3 regions of the Priestia sp. YIM B13491 genome follow, and region 2 is predicted to be linked to each of the others. Evidence: predicted binding sites of a transcription regulator. Region 2 holds the regulator's gene; each other region holds the start of a gene.

Region 1 (5,639 bases), on a different contig from region 2:
GGTTCAGCAACAGTAGCCATGACCACAGCAGCAGGTATTGTCGCACCCATTGCAGCAACGATGCCAAACGTAAGCCCAGAGCTATTGGTGCTAGCAACAGGCGCAGGTTCTGTAATGCTATCGCACGTAAATGATTCTGGCTTCTGGTTAATCAAAGAATTCTTCAACATGTCAGTGGCCCAAACGTTAAAAACGTGGACAGTGATGGAAACGATTCTATCATTTGCGGCGTTTGCAATGGTTCTTATTTTAGACATTTTTATTTAAAAGAAAAGCGCTGGCTTCAGCGCTTTTTTCTTTGGATATAAAATAAATTCAAAATATTTCAAATAATGAGAAAAAAAGACTAGATTTTTCCCGTTTCGATAGTATAGAATAGTTATAAAGTAGCAAAGGGGGTAGATGTATGACAAATGATGAAAAGTATCAAATTGGTTTGACGACAAAAGCATTAATTCCAGTGAATGATCCTGTGCACCGAACGAAGGTGCTAGATGAAGCAGGAGAATACATGTTAAGCAAGACGTGTAAGCAATTATTAGAAGAAGCGTGCATTCGAGAATTAAGTACGTTTAAAGGGTCTATTGCTGCCGTTCGAAAAATGTTTCCGTACAAACAGCTTACGCCGCTTGTTATTAACCGTTCACAAGCCATCATTGCGTTTCCGACATCTTCGCCAAATGACTATAGCTGCACCTGGATTTTTGCCTCTCATGTTCATACTTCACACACGCTTGCTACAGTTGATCCAACCTCCATGCTAATTCACTTCAAAGATGGAACGTTCATTCCAGTTAAGCTTTCTTATTATAGTTTAGAAAAAAAGCTGGCCAGAGCGGCTGTTATTCGTAATTACTGTTTAGAAAGTCCGGTTGTCTTGGCATAATCGTTCGATTTATCGAATAAACTTGTCCTACATATGAACAATCATTTGGACTACACATGTGTACTAAAAGAGGAAGCTTATCATAAGCTTCCTCTTTTTCTTACTCCCTAAGAAGTGAGGCCTTTAGCTTTTTGCGAGCTGCTTTTCCCCAGTTTTTAACGGCTCCCGTGGAGACTCCGTATTTGTAGGCGATATCTTTATACGAGTAGCCTTCTAGCAGATGTTCGATTACATAGATTTTTTCTCTTCCCGTTAAGTGTTCGATATGCTGCTTGATAATTTCACTTTCTAGCGGAACGGGAAGAGCGAGATCTTCGTTCAGTGAAAGCAGGTTTTGCTCAGCCGGTGTTTCCCGTTCTTCGTATGAAATGGTGCCTTTTAAATGAGAAAGGATCGTACCCCGCACGGTTGTGTAGGCATAAGCAGAAAAAGATCCTTTGTTTTCGTCAAATTTTTGATACGCTCTCCATAAACCAATCAACGCAATTTGATAATATTCGTCGTAGTCTTTGTAAATATGAAATTTTTTAATCATCGACACAATTAATGGATGAAAAGATGAAGCGATTTGATCAAACGAGCTTTTTTGCATGTAGCATTCCTTTTTCAAAAACGCGTTTTTGCTGTATTCCGCCGGTATCTCTACTGTACAAGGGGAAGATCACATGTGCGAATGAGCGTACATTATGTTTTTTTTTAAGAAACGTGACGTAATTTCCCCGGAAACTTCACGTTTCGCTAGGAAATATGCGAAGTATACGTGTATTTGTAGAGATTTTACGTACGAAAGGTCCCCCATTCCAAATTCTACTAATCTATACTATTTATATATCGATGTAGCAACTCTACCATCACGGAAGAGCGGTGATGGTAGAGTTGCTAGACCTAAGCGGCAGTCACCCTCCCTTGCGGGTTTGCGCCTGCCGCATATGTGAACCTTTTTGGGCAAATTCAGTGAAGTATTTGTGTGGTTGTCTCTTTGTTTATTCTATTGAATGTAAGTTGGGTGGGCAGAATATAGTTGGTTTTTAAAAAGTGGGTAAAGGGGAGATTGAATGAAGGCGATGGTTGGGGTAAATGTGGCGGCTGCTGTTTTGTGCGGGGCGGTGATGTATGCGGGGACGCAGCACTGGCAGGAGCAAACGGAAGCGCAGGCAAGTGAAGTAAAAACTGCTGTTGTACATAAAGAAAAACAGTTTTCTGATGTATCTGCTTATACAAAAAATCTTCCAGACTTTATCACAAAGCAAATCCAGTCATCTATCGCAAATAAAAAGCCTCTGACTCTTGTGCTTGTCACATCCGCGAAGGAAGCAGGTTGGCCACAGCAGTTAAAAAAAGAGCTAGCAGCTACATATGGACGTGATGTGTTTACGGTTAAAACCCTTTCATATGGTAACGGGACAACCGATGAGCTTTTATCCTCACATATTGCCGATCAAATTGATCAACTTCAGCCAAACATTATTCTGTTTGAAGCACCTCTTAAAAATGATTATCAGCACCTTACGCTAGATGAGACGCTTGAAAATACAGACAAGCTAATTCATCAGCTCAAAGACTTGAAAAAAACCCTTATGGTTCAGCCGTCACAGCCATATATTTCACAAACCGAGTCCTATGAAGAAGGGGTAGAAGCGATCAGGGGAGTATCTGAAGCAAACTGGGTATATTATATGAATCACTCGCTCATTTGGCCGTTTCATTTAGGAGAGTATTTAAATAAAGACAATGGTAATTTAACGAAAAAAGGAAATGAGGTGTGGGGCGAATACGTTGTTAATTGGTTTACGGGAAAATAAAAAGACAAGCCCTCTTTCAAAAAAGGGGGCTTGTCTTTTTGTAGTTTTTAGAACAAGACTATCAAACTATTGATCATTTTTCATAGGAGTGATTTTTATCATAGCTCAGGTTATTTATTCTTGCTAAATTAATGTTGTGAAAAACATCACAAAATGAAATGCAAAGGATGAGCTCAATTAATACGTAATTAGACCATTTATTTTTTTACTTGCTGTTAAAGCAATGGAATCGCATACATACCATAACTGTGTTAGATAATCTAACACATAAGTTGAACGATTCAGAAAATTCATATATCTTAAATGTATCTTTAAAGATGCATAGGAAATATATCTTTGGAACAAGCAGGTATAGACGCCAGGGGAGGAATGGAAGATGCAAAAAAAGAAACTCGTATTGATTGGAAATGGAATGGCTGGAGTTCGAGCGATTGAAGAAGTATTGAAGGTTTCAAGCGAAGCGTTTGACATTACGATTTTCGGAAGCGAGCCGCATCCGAACTATAATCGTATTTTACTATCAAAAGTGCTGCAAGGAGATACGAATGTTGAAGACATTACGTTAAACGATTGGAACTGGTATCAAGAAAACAATATTACATTATATACGGGCGAAACGGTTACTAGTATCGATTCAGTGAAAAAAGAAGTAGCGACGAACAGCGGCAGAGTAGAATCGTATGATGAGTTGATTTTAGCAACGGGCTCTCTTCCTTTTATTCTTCCGATTCCAGGGTCTGATAAAAAAGGAGTTACGGCTTTTCGAGATATAAAAGACACGGATGAAATGCTTCAGGCTTCTCAGCAGTATAAAAAAGCAGCGGTTATTGGAGGCGGACTGCTTGGACTAGAAGCAGCGCGCGGACTGTTAAATTTGGGGATGGACGTATCTGTCATTCATTTAGCTCCGTATTTAATGGAACGTCAGCTTGATCCAACAGCCGGCAAATTGCTTCAAAACGAATTAGAAAAACAAGGCATGAAGTTTTTGCTTGAAAAACAAACGGCGGAAATCGTCGGCGATGAGCGAGTTGAAGGGTTATCTTTTAAAGACGGGGTGTTTTTAGACGCTGATTTAGTCGTGATGGCGGTTGGAATTAAGCCAAATGTTCAGCTTGCAAAAGAAGCAGGACTTAACGTAAATCGAGGAATTGTTGTAAATGACTATATGCAAACGGATATTCCAAACATCTACGCGGTTGGAGAATGTGCAGAGCATAGAGGAATGGTATACGGACTGGTGGCACCTCTGTATGAACAAGGAAAAGCATTAGCAAAAGCGATTTGCGGTGCAGAAAAAGTGCCTTATGAAGGATCGGTTTTATCCACGCAGCTAAAAGTATCAGGTGTTGAAGTGTTTTCCGCAGGAGACTTCACGGAAGATGAAGAGAAAAAAGCGATCAAAGTGTTCGATGAACAAGACGGCATTTATAAAAAGCTTGTTTTGCGAGGGAATCAAATTGTAGGAGCCGTTCTTTTTGGAGACAGCAGCGACGGAAATCGACTGTTTTCAATGATTCAAAAGCAAGAAGATGTATCCGATGTCGCGAAAGTGTCGATTTTACAGCCATCTGGCGGTAATGCGGGTGAAAGCTTAGTAGCAAGCATGAGCGCCGATGATATTATTTGCGGCTGTAACGGCGTAACAAAAGGTACGATTGTGGAAGCTATCCAAAAACAAGGATGCTCATCGGTTGATGAAATCAAAGCTTGTACAAGTGCCTCTCGCTCCTGCGGAGGATGTAAACCGCTTGTAGCGGAAGTGCTTCAGCATACTCTTGGCGCTGACTTTGACGCGGCGATTCAAAAAGAAGCGATTTGCGGCTGTACGACTTTGTCACGAGATGAAGTTGTCGAAGAAATCAAAGCAAAAGGCCTTTCGCATACGCGTGAAGTGATGAATGTACTTGGCTGGAATAATGAAGAAGGCTGTTCGAAATGCCGTCCGGCGCTAAACTATTATTTAGGTATGGTGAATCCAACCGGATACGTTGATGAACGCGAATCACGATTTGTGAATGAACGTATGCACGCAAATATTCAAAAAGACGGCACGTATTCTGTTGTTCCTCGCATGTACGGAGGCGTTACAAATGCAGAAGATTTACGAAAAATTGCCGATGTTGTTGATAAATATGAAATTCCGCTCGTAAAAGTGACGGGTGGTCAGCGTCTTGATTTGTTTGGCGTTAAAAAAGAAGATTTGCCTAGCGTATGGGAAGAGTTAGATATGCCTTCCGGCTACGCGTACGGTAAGTCGCTGCGGACGGTGAAAACATGCGTCGGCGAACAGTTTTGCCGTTTTGGCACGCAGGATTCAATGGGCGTTGGAATTACGCTTGAGAAAAAATTTGAAGGACTATGGACGCCTCATAAAGTGAAAATGGCTGTATCTGCTTGTCCGAGAAGCTGTGCTGAGTCAGGTATTAAAGATATTGGCTTTATTGGAATTGACGGCGGCTGGGAAATTTACGTAGGCGGAAATGGAGGTACGCATCTTCGCGGCGGAGATTTATTGTATAAAGTAAAAACAGACGAAGAATTGATGGACATCACAGGAGCTTATTTGCAGTATTACCGAGAAACGGCTAATTATTTAGAACGTACGTCTGCATGGATTGAGCGCATGGGACTTTCGCACATTCAGTCCGTGCTTAATGACGCTGAGACGAGAAGAGAGCTGAATATGCGTATGGACGAAGCGTTATCTACGTACCGTGATCCTTGGAAAGAAATCGTCGAAAGCAAAAAGACGAAAAAAGAGCTATTCGAAACAGTTGTCACATCATAAAGCTGGGGGGAAATAAAGATGGTGAATAAAAACATTACAAAAGTATGCGTAGGGTCGATTCATGATTTTCCGGTAAGCCTAGGAAAAACAGTGAAAGTAAACGGAAAAGAAATTGCGGTGTTTAAGCTATCAAGCGGAAAAATACGGGCAATTGAAAATC
Region 2 (5,639 bases):
GTTGCAGTAGTTGTACCGTCACCAGCAACGTCGTTTGTTTTGCTAGCAACTTCGGCTACTAATTTAGCACCCATATTTTCAAATGCGTCTTCTAATTCGATTTCTTTTGCAATTGTTACACCGTCATTTGTAATAAGCGGTGAACCGAATTTCTTTTCTAATACAACGTTACGACCTTTTGGTCCAAGCGTTACTTTTACAGCATTTGCTAATGTATCTACACCACGTAGCATTGCGCGACGTGCTTCTTCGCTAAATTTAATGTCTTTTGCCATGTTCTTTGACCTCCTCAAGATGTTCTTAATAATCTATTTTTTACGTATGATAAGTTTGTGGTTAAAATTAGCCGATTACAGCTAAAATATCGCTTTCGCGTAAAATTAAGTATTCAGTACCTTCGTATTTCACTTCAGTACCCGCATATTTTGAGAAGATGATACGATCGCCCGCAGCTACTTCTAAAGCTACACGCTCACCGCTTTCTAATACTCGGCCTGTACCAACAGCAACAATTTTACCCTCTTGTGGCTTTTCTTTTGCACTGTCCGGTAACACGATACCGCTTGCTGTTTTTTCCTCAGATTTTACAAGTTCAATCACTACGCGATCACCTAATGGCTTTAACAAGTGAAACAACCTCCTCAAATAATATGTTTGCATTTTTATTAGCACTCAACCTCAACGAGTGCTAACACAATTATTATATTAAAACAAAGTGGGTTTTTTTTGCAAGTATTAAACAAAAAAAATTTAAAATTTACGAAAACTACATATAATAGTCTTAGATTTCGACGATTTTGAGAAATAAAGCATTCTTTTCTCTGTTCAATAATATGTATGTTACAATACGAGCAAGAAGAAATTACTAACTTTACAGTACTTCTTCGACATATATACATAAAAACCTTTTAAAGGAGTATAGAAGATTGGAAAAACGTTATTGGTATGTTATCCTCACCTACATCCTTATGCAGTTTTCAGGAGTTGTTGGTATACCGCTGTTAAAATTAACAGGAATGTTTGAGCAATATCCAGTTCGAACAGCGAATGTCATGCTTTTGACTTATTGGACCATCATCAGCTTTATCCTTGGTTTACTTATTGTCTTACTGCTGCTGCGCCGTGACATGTCCATGCGTATAGAACATGCCGGATCAACGGTAACTGTGGTCTGGTCAGTCCTTGGGGTGTTCCTGGCTATGGCTGGTCAAGCTGTAGCAGGTATGATTGAGCACGCTCTTGGCATTACCCAAGTATCTGAAAACACACAAAATATTGTTAATCTTGTTAAAGCAACGCCGTTCCTCATTGTCGTTACGTCTGTTATTGGACCAATTCTAGAAGAGATTATTTTTCGAAAGATTATTTTCGGTTCTCTTCACAAACGATATAATTTCTTTATCTCTGCATTTATTAGTTCCCTTATTTTCGCTGCCGTACACTGGGATTTTAAACATTTGCTCGTGTATACAGCCATGGGATTTGTATTTGCATTCCTTTATGCAAGAACAAGACTAATTATTGTACCCATTATTGCTCACGTGTTGATGAATACAATCGTTATTTTATCTCAAACTATTTTTGCAGATAAAATTATAGAAATGCAAAAGCAAGCAGAACAAATGCAGTTTATTTTTGGAGGCATGTTTTTATGAAGAATATCCCTTTAACACGAGGGTTTATTTATATTATTATGGGGATTTTATTCACCTACCTGGCTATTCAAAATGCTCAGGAAACCGTGTGGAACTTCCCTACGATCTTATTTGCACTCGTAGCCGCATTCGATTTCAGATTTGCGGTTCGCATTTTTATCTTGCACTATAAAATTAAAAAGTTGCAGCAGCACTATAAAAATCAAGATGATTCATCTAAATAAAAAAACCACTGTTTCAGTGGTTTTTTTACATACTAACATCTTCTCTTTCTTGCTCTGCCCTTGCCTTTAACACTTTGCGATACGAAATGCGGGAAATAATGATGCTGATTTCATACAAAATTAAGAGCGGCACTGTCACCATCATGTGCGAGAGCAATTCCGGTGGTGTAATAAGTGCGGCAATAACTAGCAGTACGAAATAGGCATACTTTCGAATTTGAGATAAAAACATAGGCGTGATAATTCCTAATCGCGTCAAAAACATGACGACAACAGGAAGCTGAAACAACAGCCCAAAAGGCAGTGTAAGCTGCATTAAAAAAGAAAAGTATTCATTAATGCCAATCACTTGGTTTACATTCAGCTCATCAGAAACGCGCGTCATAAAATCGACGACAAATGGAAACAACACAAAATAAGAAAAAGAGACACCGCCGATAAAGAGAAAAATGGAAACAGGAATATATCCAAGCGTTACCTTACGCTCTTTTTCATATAAACCAGGACTAATAAATGCCCAAAGTTGATACAGTGCAACAGGAGCTGCAAGTACACAGCCGATAATAACAGCAAACTGCATATAAATCTTAACTGGATCTGTTAGCCTAAATGCATTCATCGTTAAATTTTTTGCCTCATCAGCATGCTGTAAATAGACAATGACCTTATCCGCTATAAAAAAACCGCCAATTGTGGCAATGACAAAGAAAAATAAAACAATTAAAATGCGTTTTCGCAGCTCTCCTATATGATCATATATTGACATTTCTTGTTCGGTCATACTATGATCACCCTTTTACTCTTTGTCATCTACTTGACGCTGTTTATCTTTTTCACGATCTTCTGAGGCACCGCTAGCGGCATGCTTAAACTCTCTAAGCGTTTGCCCAACTGATCTTCCTAGCTCCGGTAACCGTTTCGGTCCAAAAATAAGCAGTGCTACAATCGCAATAATAATCCAACTGCCTGCTCCAATCCCCATATTCCCACTCTCCTTATTAATTTAGACTTAAGGAAATCGTAACACAGTCCATCTTATTCAACAGGATAATTTTTCAAAAAGTAGACAAGCGACTGTAATTCTACAGCCAGATCAATATGATGCAGTCGAATCTCATCCGGTACGTTTAAGCGTGCAGGAGTGAAGTTTAGAATCCCTTTAATTCCGCAATTCACTAAACGATCGGTAATTTGCTGAGCCACAGTGGCAGGAACGGTTAAAATCGCCACTGAGATGTCATCACTCATATAATCTTCCAATTGGTCAAGGTGATAAACCGGCACGTCGCCTACTTTTGTACCGACTTTATCTTCTATCACATCAAAAGCGCACTCAATTTTGGTGTTATTATTTTTAATAAAATTATAATTTAAAAAGGCCGTTCCCAGATTCCCTACGCCAATAAGTGCTACTTTCGTTACTTCATCTTGGTCTAACGTTTTACGGAAAAATGTAAGTAAATAATTCACATTGTAGCCGTATCCCTTTTTCCCTAATGCTCCAAAGTAAGAAAAATCCCGGCGAATAGTAGCAGAATCAACTTTCACTGCCTCACTTAACTCCGCTGACGAAACACGCTGTTTACCAGAAGCATGCAAGTTTTTTAAAAAACGATAATAAAGCGGCAATCGTTTAGCCGTTGCTTGTGGTATTTTTAATTGTTCAGTGTTCACGTTGTACCCCCTCAGTTCATGTATGTCATTACTAACATTTTCAAGTCATATTGCATTACCTTTCACAAAGCATCAACCGCTTTGAGGTAGCGCTTCCAATTCTCTCTCTTTTCTCTTGTTTTATATATACTCCGCTTCGCACCCCGACGGCTTTTGTCTATCCAGCACTACTTAAAGTCGGTAGCTAGAACGAAGTAATTAGCTCTTCAAAGGATCCGTTTGTTAGTCATGACGGGTTTTCTACATCCATCATATATAAGTTCAGAGATGCACTTATCTCTTATTTTAACATAGTATCCTGTATAAAATGTGCAGGTAAAATCATTTTATTTCATGAATCAAAACATTCGCTTCATCATTTGTCCTTGTCTCTCTACAAATTACAAACGCTTGTAGGAAGAACTTGTAGTTGAAAATATGTTAAAATACACTATGGATATACTACTAGAGGTGAAAAAATGATTATTCTACAATTGAACGGTATTACAAAATACTATGGGGCAGAACCCATTTTATCGAATATAAAGTTAGAAGTACAATCAAAAGACCGCATTGCCCTAGTGGGACGAAACGGTGCTGGTAAATCAACTTTATTAAAAATTATTGCTGAGCAGCTTTCTTATGACAGCGGAGAAATTATTAAACCTAAAGGTGTTTCCATTGATTATATGGGACAAGATACAGTTCTTGAGTCAACACTCTCCATATGGGAAGAAATGATGACGGTCTTTGCTCCGTTAAAGAAGATGGAAAAAGAATTACGTACGCTTGAAACGAAGATGGGCGATCCAGACATTTTTAATGATTCAGTTCAATACGAAAAACTAACCAAAGAGTACGATCAGCTTCAAGTAACGTTCAAAGATTTAGGCGGCTATCAATATGAAGCGGATACACGATCTATTCTTCATGGTTTCCGTTTCTCAAACTTTGACTATAGCACCCCTATTTCCTCCTTGAGCGGTGGACAAAAAACGCGCTTGGCTCTTGCAAAACTGCTTTTAACAAAGCCAGACTTGCTTATTCTGGATGAGCCTACCAACCACTTAGATATTGAAACTTTAGCATGGCTGGAACAGTTTCTGCAAGGGTATGAAGGAGCTATTTTAATTGTTTCACACGATCGTTACTTCCTTGATAAGGTCGTAAATCAAGTGTATGAAGTCACACAAAAAACAACGGTCAAGTACACGGGCAACTACTCTAAATACCTTGTACAAAAAGCAGAGCGATATGAAAAAGAGTTGCGTCAGTACGAAAAACAGCAAGATGAAGTCGCAAAACTAAATGATTTTATTCAGCGAAACATCGCCCGCGCATCGACTACAAAACGTGCGCAAAGCAGACGTAAGCAGCTCGATCGAATGGAGTTAATAAATCGACCTAACGACGGCGAAAAATCGGCTAGTTTTTCGTTTGAAATTGAGCGTCAAAGCGGAAATGAAGTCTTAAATCTCGAAAACGTGTCTATCGGATATGATGAAAACAAATACGTCGTCCAAGACGCAAACCTTCGGATTAAAAAAGGTGAAAGCCTTGCGTTGGTTGGCCCTAATGGAGTTGGGAAATCTACGTTATTAAAAGGTATTGTGGATAAACTAAGCTTCAAGACTGGAACCATTTCTTTTGGCTCAAACGTAATGGTTGGTTATTACGACCAAGAGCAAGCTAATTTAACGTCTAATAAAACCGTTTTAAATGAGCTTTGGGATGACTACCCATCCAAACCTGAAAAAGAAATTCGTACAGCGCTTGGAAATTTTCTGTTTTCAGGTGATGATGTACTGAAAATCGTTTCGACGCTTAGCGGTGGTGAAAAAGCACGTTTGGCTCTTGCGAAGCTTATGCTTCAAAAAGCTAATTTCTTAATTTTAGATGAACCTACTAACCATCTTGATTTAGATAGTAAACAAGTACTCGAGAATGCGTTAATTGATTACCCAGGGACTCTATTATTTGTTTCACATGACCGTTATTTTATTAATCGTATTGCAAACAAAATAGCAGAGCTATCTCCTGAAGGGGTAGAAGAATTTCTTGGAGATTATGACTATTATGTAGAAAAGAAAGCAGAAATAGAGGAAAT
Region 3 (5,639 bases), on a different contig from region 2:
AGAATATACGCTAACCGTGGATGGTCTAACGGGGAAAGTCATTCATGAGAATAAAAAAGAGCTGCAGCTAATATCAGAGCAAAAAATAAAAGAAACAATTGTTAAACAATATAGTGGTTACGTATATAGTCTAGAGTTTAAAGAATCCGCTAGTCAGTATGTCGCAGTGATTCTTAAAGATAGCACTCAATATACGGTAACGTTAGATGCTTTCACAGGAAAAGTAGTTAATACTTCTCAGCAAGCAGTGAAGCTATTAACGAGACAAGATGCAAAAGATCTTGCATTGGCTACATATGCAGGTAAGGTGAAAATGGTAGAATATGATCAAAACGCAGCGATTTTCACAGTAAAAATAATCAAAGATAATACGGAATACACCGTTACAGTCGATGCGGTTTCGGGTGAAATCACACATGTAAAACATGATAAGCTTCAGCCGTTAACGGAGACCGCTGTAAAAGTTCTTGCTTTAAAACATCAAGAAGGAAAAGTAGAGCATATTGAGCTTATAACAGAAAACTCAATAACTGTATACGTGGTGACTTTAGTGAGCGGAAGCAAGCAGCAGACGCTTAAGTTCGATGCTTATACGGGACAAGAGTGCTCATAATTTTTTATCTTAAAACATCAAACATACATTTCATTTTTCATTCATATCAAGCAGAGGGTGCTTCAAGGCATCTTCTGCTTTTCTATTTATAACTAGAAACGGGGCTGTTTATCTATGTTAAGATAAATGTAGATTATTGTTGTAAAATGGATAGAACTAGAATGAAATAAATTAAATAGATAGGGTGTACACATGAGAAAAGAAGTACAAGTTATAGCCAAAGAAGCTTTTATTAAAAAAGTGAACAAGGGTTATCCACTCATTGAAAAAGATGCGCTTGTTGATGGTCATAAACTGCAAGAAGAAGGCGTTATTATTAACTTAGTCACTCCCAAGAATCAATTTTTAGCCAAAGGCTATTATGGAAAACAAAACAAAGGCTACGGATGGATTCTTTCGAAAAAGAAAAATGAGCAAATTGACGCGGCGTTTTTTGCTAGAAAAATTCAGCAAGCTATTTCATCACGTCATGATTTTTATGCGTCTGAAGACACAACTGCTTTTCGCGTATTTAATAGTGAAGGTGACGGAATCGGCGGCTTAATTATTGATTATTATGACGGATATTACGTCATGAGTTGGTATAGTGAAGGAATTTATCGATTTAAAGAATACGTCATTGAAGCCTTAAAGTCTGCGCCTAATTTTAAAGGGCTGTACCAGAAAAAACGTTTTAACGTAAAAGGTCAGTATATTGAAGAAGATGATTTTGTAGCAGGGGATAAAGGTGAGTTCCCTCTTATTGTAAAAGAAAATGGTATTCGTTTTGCCGTTTACTTAAATGACGGAGCGATGGTGGGAGTCTTTTTAGATCAGCGAGACGTCCGTAAAACGATTCGAGATAAATATGCAAAAGGAAAGACCGTGCTAAACATGTTTTCGTATACAGGCGCATTTTCAGTGGCGGCCGCTCTTGGAGGAGCTGCGAAAACAACAAGTGTTGATTTAGCCAATCGCAGCTTGGCAAAAACAATTGAGCAATTTAGTGTAAATAGAATTGATCACGAAGCACAGGACATTATTGTAGAAGATGTTTTCAAGTATTTTAAATATGCGGTCAAGAAGAACATGACGTTTGATCTTGTGGTGCTAGATCCGCCGAGCTTTGCTAAGTCGAAAAAGCATACGTTCAGTGCAGCAAAAGACTACAAAGATTTATTAAAAGAAGCCATTGCTCTTACAAAGCCAAATGGTGTCATCGTAGCATCTACGAATGCAAGTAACTTTGATATGAAAAAATTCCATTCGTTTATTGAAAAAGCTTTTAATGAAAAAGGGGAACGCTACAAAATGATGGAGCAGTTCTCTCTTCCAGCTGATTTTAAAACAATAAAAGAATTTAAGTCAGGTGATTATCTCAAAGTCGTGTTTATTCAAAAAATAAATCGCTAAATACAAGGCTGCATGATGAACTCATGCAGCTTATTTATTGTGATGAAATAACGCTTACAAGCTATTTTGAAGGGAATAAAATGAAGGGAAAAGATAAATATTGTCAGTATGTATGATAAAATAATAAAGGAATTATGCTCAACACTTCACAAATTTACAATATCATCCTTACGAAACGTATTTTTACAATTATTTTATTTTAAATGGGATAAGTATTGGGTGTGAAGTAGAAAGAGCATACTACTATTATTAAAAAACATGAAAGGAGAAAGATTATGGCTGAAACAACAAAAAAGCCTGCCGGCGAAGTGAAATTTATTCCTTTATTAATTTGTCTGGCAATCGGACTTGTTTTATGGTTTATTACACCTCCGTCCGGACTTGATGTGAAGGCTTGGCACTTATTCGCTATTTTTGTGGCTACTATCGTAGGGCTTATCATTAAACCATTGCCATTGGGCAGTGTAGCTATTTTATCTTTAACCATTATTGTATTAACTAATACATTAACACTTGAACAATCGCTCAGCGGTTTTCAAAATACGACGATTTGGTTAATCGTTATTGCATTCTTTATTTCTAGAGGTTTTATTAAGACTGGTCTAGGAACAAGGGTTGCCTATATCTTCGTTCGTTTGTTCGGTAAAAAGACGTTGGGATTATCGTATTCTCTTATCGTAAGTGACTTGCTTTTATCACCTGCAATGCCGTCTAATACAGCACGAGCTGGAGGAATTATTCTTCCAATCATTCGTTCTTTATCCGAAACATACGGATCGAGAACTGGAGACGGTACGGAGCGCAGAGTCGGCGCTTTCTTAACAAAAGTATCGTTTCAAGGAGATATGATCACATCCGCTATGTTCGTAACAGCAATGGCGGCCAATCCTCTTGCGGTTAAAATGACGGAACAAATTACAGGCAAGACTATTTCATGGGTTGGCTGGGCAGCGGCTGCAATTGTACCTGGAATTATTAGTTTAATTGTTATTCCGCTTGTTATTTATAAGCTGTATCCGCCAGAATTAAAAGAAACGCCGGAAGCATCTGAAATTGCAGCAAAAAAACTAAATGAAATGGGTCCACTGAAGAAAGAAGAATGGTACATGATTGGCGTATTTTTACTTCTTCTTGTGCTGTGGATTTTTGGAGCTAATTTAAATATTAATGCAACAACAACTGCTTTTATTGGTCTATGTGCGCTGCTTTTAACACAGGTGTTAAGCTGGTCGGACATCAAAAAAGAACAGGGAGCATGGGATACATTAGTTTGGTTTGCTGTTTTGGTTATGATGGCAACTTTCTTAAATGATCTAGGCATGATTCCTTGGTTCAGTGATCTGATGAAAGGCACTGTTAGTCATATGTCTTGGATGACGGCGTTGATTGTACTAGCTATTGCGTATTTTTATTCTCACTACTTTTTTGCAAGTAACACGGCTCACGTCAGCGCTATGTACGCAGCATTTTTATCTGTCATCGTGGCCGCTGGTGCGCCTCCGTTACTGTCAGCATTAATTTTAGCGTTCTTTAGCAATTTATTTGGCTGTTTAACTCACTACGGCAGTGGACCGGCACCGGTGTTCTTCGGTAGTGGATATGTAACGCAGCAAAAATGGTGGTCGCTCGGCTTTTTAATTTCAATTATTCATATTATCATTTGGATTGGAATTGGCGGCTTGTGGTGGAAACTGCTAGGTCTATGGTAAAAAAAACAGTGGCGCAGGCCACTGTTTTTTTATGCTTCAGCCCAAACGGATACAGAGCCGCCATTGACAGGGAACTGTCCGTAGCCATCTTCTTCAATCACAACTTGATCTTCTCGGTTGTTTGTGAAGTCAATCCATGTTTGTCCACTTCGGTGCTCGCCGACGAACATTCTCTTTTCGCCATCTTCGCCGTTTGATATCACCACAGCGCATCCAGACTTCTCAAATTCCTCTACACCATGCCTTACCCATCCAATGGTATTCGGGTGATCAAAATAATCGTCTTGCTGACCGTATGCTTTGTCATAGCGTACATGCAAGAGAGCGGAAATATCTTTTTCTTTTCCTTCAATTGGGTGCTCTCCGCCTATTCCAAAATAGTCTCCGTAAAACACACAAGGATAGCCGTCTTCACGAAGTAAAATTAGAGCGTAAGCACTCTGTTTGAACCAATCTTCTACCCAAGATTCTAAAGATTCATTTGGCTGAGAGTCATGGTTATCTACGAATGTGACAACATTCAAAGGGTGAGTCTTGACTAATGTATCATCAAAAATCGTGGTTAAATCAAAATCTCTTCCTTGCTGAGAGGCTTCATGCAGTTTATAGTGCAGCGATACGTCAAACAAATCGATTTGATAATCAATCACGTCTAGGAATTCCTGACAGGCTGTTAACTCTGGATTCCAAAACTCTCCCACAAAATAAAAGGGCTTTTCTTGAGAAGAGGACAATTCGTGGGCAAACTCTTTAATAAAATCGTGGTTAATATGTTTAATGGCGTCTAATCGATAACCGTCGCACTGCAGAGTGTCTGCTAACCATTTTCCCCATTTGATCATTTCTTCTCGAACTTCAGGATGATCGTAATCAATATTCGCAAACATTAAATAATCGTAGTTGCCAAACTCTTGATCCACATTTTCGTTCCAGCTTTTGTTTTCTCCGGCAATACGAAAAACGCCTTCTTTTCCATTTTTATCATCGTAATCAGTGCCGTTAAAATGATTAAAGTTCCATTTGAAAGAAGAATATTGATCGCCGCGCCCTTCAAATGTAAACTTTGTCCACCCTTCAATTTCAAAAGGTTCAGAAATTTCTTCTGTTCGGTTCATGGGGTCCACTTCAATGACGTGAAACGTTTCTTTTTCATCTGCTGCAGCTTTATGGTTCATTACAATATCCACATAGACATTAATTCCATGATTATGACAGGCATCAATCGCTTCATGCAGCTCTTGCTTGGTTCCATACTTTGTACGAACGGTTCCTTTTTGATCAAATTCGCCAAGATCGTATAAGTCGTAAACGCCGTAGCCATTATCCTCTGATGAAACACCTTTTGTAACCGGGGGAATCCACACGGAATCAATTCCTTGTTCTTTTAGTTGAGGAGCGAGCTCTTTAAGGCGTTGCCAATGCTCGCCATCAGCTGGCACATGCCATTCGAAAAATTGCATAATTGTATGATTCCGTTCCAAGTTAAATCATCCTCCTTTTAAATAAAAAGATATAATCGCTCACGGATAGTTCTTTAGAATCAAATGAGGAATTGATTATATTTTTTCTTTTAACGTTCCTGTTATCCCTATTCTTTAAACCTTTTTCAACATATGAAGCTTAAGAAAATCTTAAGATTTCCCCTTCCTTTTTCTTAAGAAATGCAGTTTACAATAAAATCCATAGACGAAATGACCCATGATATACTTTTGAAAGGAGTGTGAGAAATCAATGAACGAATATGTGGTTTTAGTCGTAGACGATGAGCAAGAAATCTGTAATGGCATTGCTATTTATTTAAAAAATGAAGGTATTAAAGTCTTTACGGCCAAAGATGGAATCGAAGCCATAGAGATACTAAATAAAGAAAAAGTTCACTTAATTATTCTTGATATTATGATGCCAAGGCAAGACGGCATTTCAAC

What was found. Region 2 encodes Rex, which represses fermentation and respiration genes when NADH is low (regulators of the CRP and FNR family bind a similar motif). Its sites were predicted from a motif close to TTGTGAAATATTTCACAA; they were not measured.
Region 1: nirB (nitrite reductase large subunit NirB) is a predicted target of Rex. The motif match lies at 2,823-2,840, and genes of this name have one in related genera.
Region 3: ACFX4E_RS20125 (anion permease) is a predicted target of Rex. The motif match lies at 2,140-2,157, and genes of this name have one in related genera.

The regions. Positions count from the first base shown of each region.
Region 1 is NZ_JBHZOR010000002.1:368,923-374,561, reverse strand. Features, by position in the region: gene ACFX4E_RS08090 (GntT/GntP/DsdX family permease) at 1-267, shown strand, start outside; gene ACFX4E_RS08085 (competence protein ComK) at 407-886, shown strand; gene ACFX4E_RS08080 (sigma-70 family RNA polymerase sigma factor) at 987-1,478, opposite strand; gene ACFX4E_RS08075 (SGNH/GDSL hydrolase family protein) at 1,942-2,688, shown strand; gene nirB (nitrite reductase large subunit NirB) at 3,065-5,479, shown strand; gene nirD (nitrite reductase small subunit NirD) at 5,498-5,639, shown strand, end outside.
Region 2 is NZ_JBHZOR010000024.1:9,680-15,318, forward strand. Features, by position in the region: gene groL (chaperonin GroEL) at 1-275, opposite strand, end outside; gene groES (co-chaperone GroES) at 343-627, opposite strand; gene ACFX4E_RS27795 (CPBP family intramembrane glutamic endopeptidase) at 927-1,655, shown strand; gene ACFX4E_RS27800 (YdiK family protein) at 1,652-1,879, shown strand; gene tatC (twin-arginine translocase subunit TatC) at 1,905-2,660, opposite strand; gene tatA (twin-arginine translocase TatA/TatE family subunit) at 2,676-2,861, opposite strand; gene ACFX4E_RS27815 (redox-sensing transcriptional repressor Rex) at 2,915-3,553, opposite strand; gene abc-f (ribosomal protection-like ABC-F family protein) at 4,012-5,639, shown strand, end outside.
Region 3 is NZ_JBHZOR010000005.1:322,017-327,655, reverse strand. Features, by position in the region: gene ACFX4E_RS20135 (PepSY domain-containing protein) at 1-613, shown strand, start outside; gene ACFX4E_RS20130 (class I SAM-dependent rRNA methyltransferase) at 806-2,005, shown strand; gene ACFX4E_RS20125 (anion permease) at 2,281-3,714, shown strand; gene ACFX4E_RS20120 (alpha-amylase) at 3,744-5,195, opposite strand; gene ACFX4E_RS20115 (response regulator transcription factor) at 5,446-5,639, shown strand, end outside.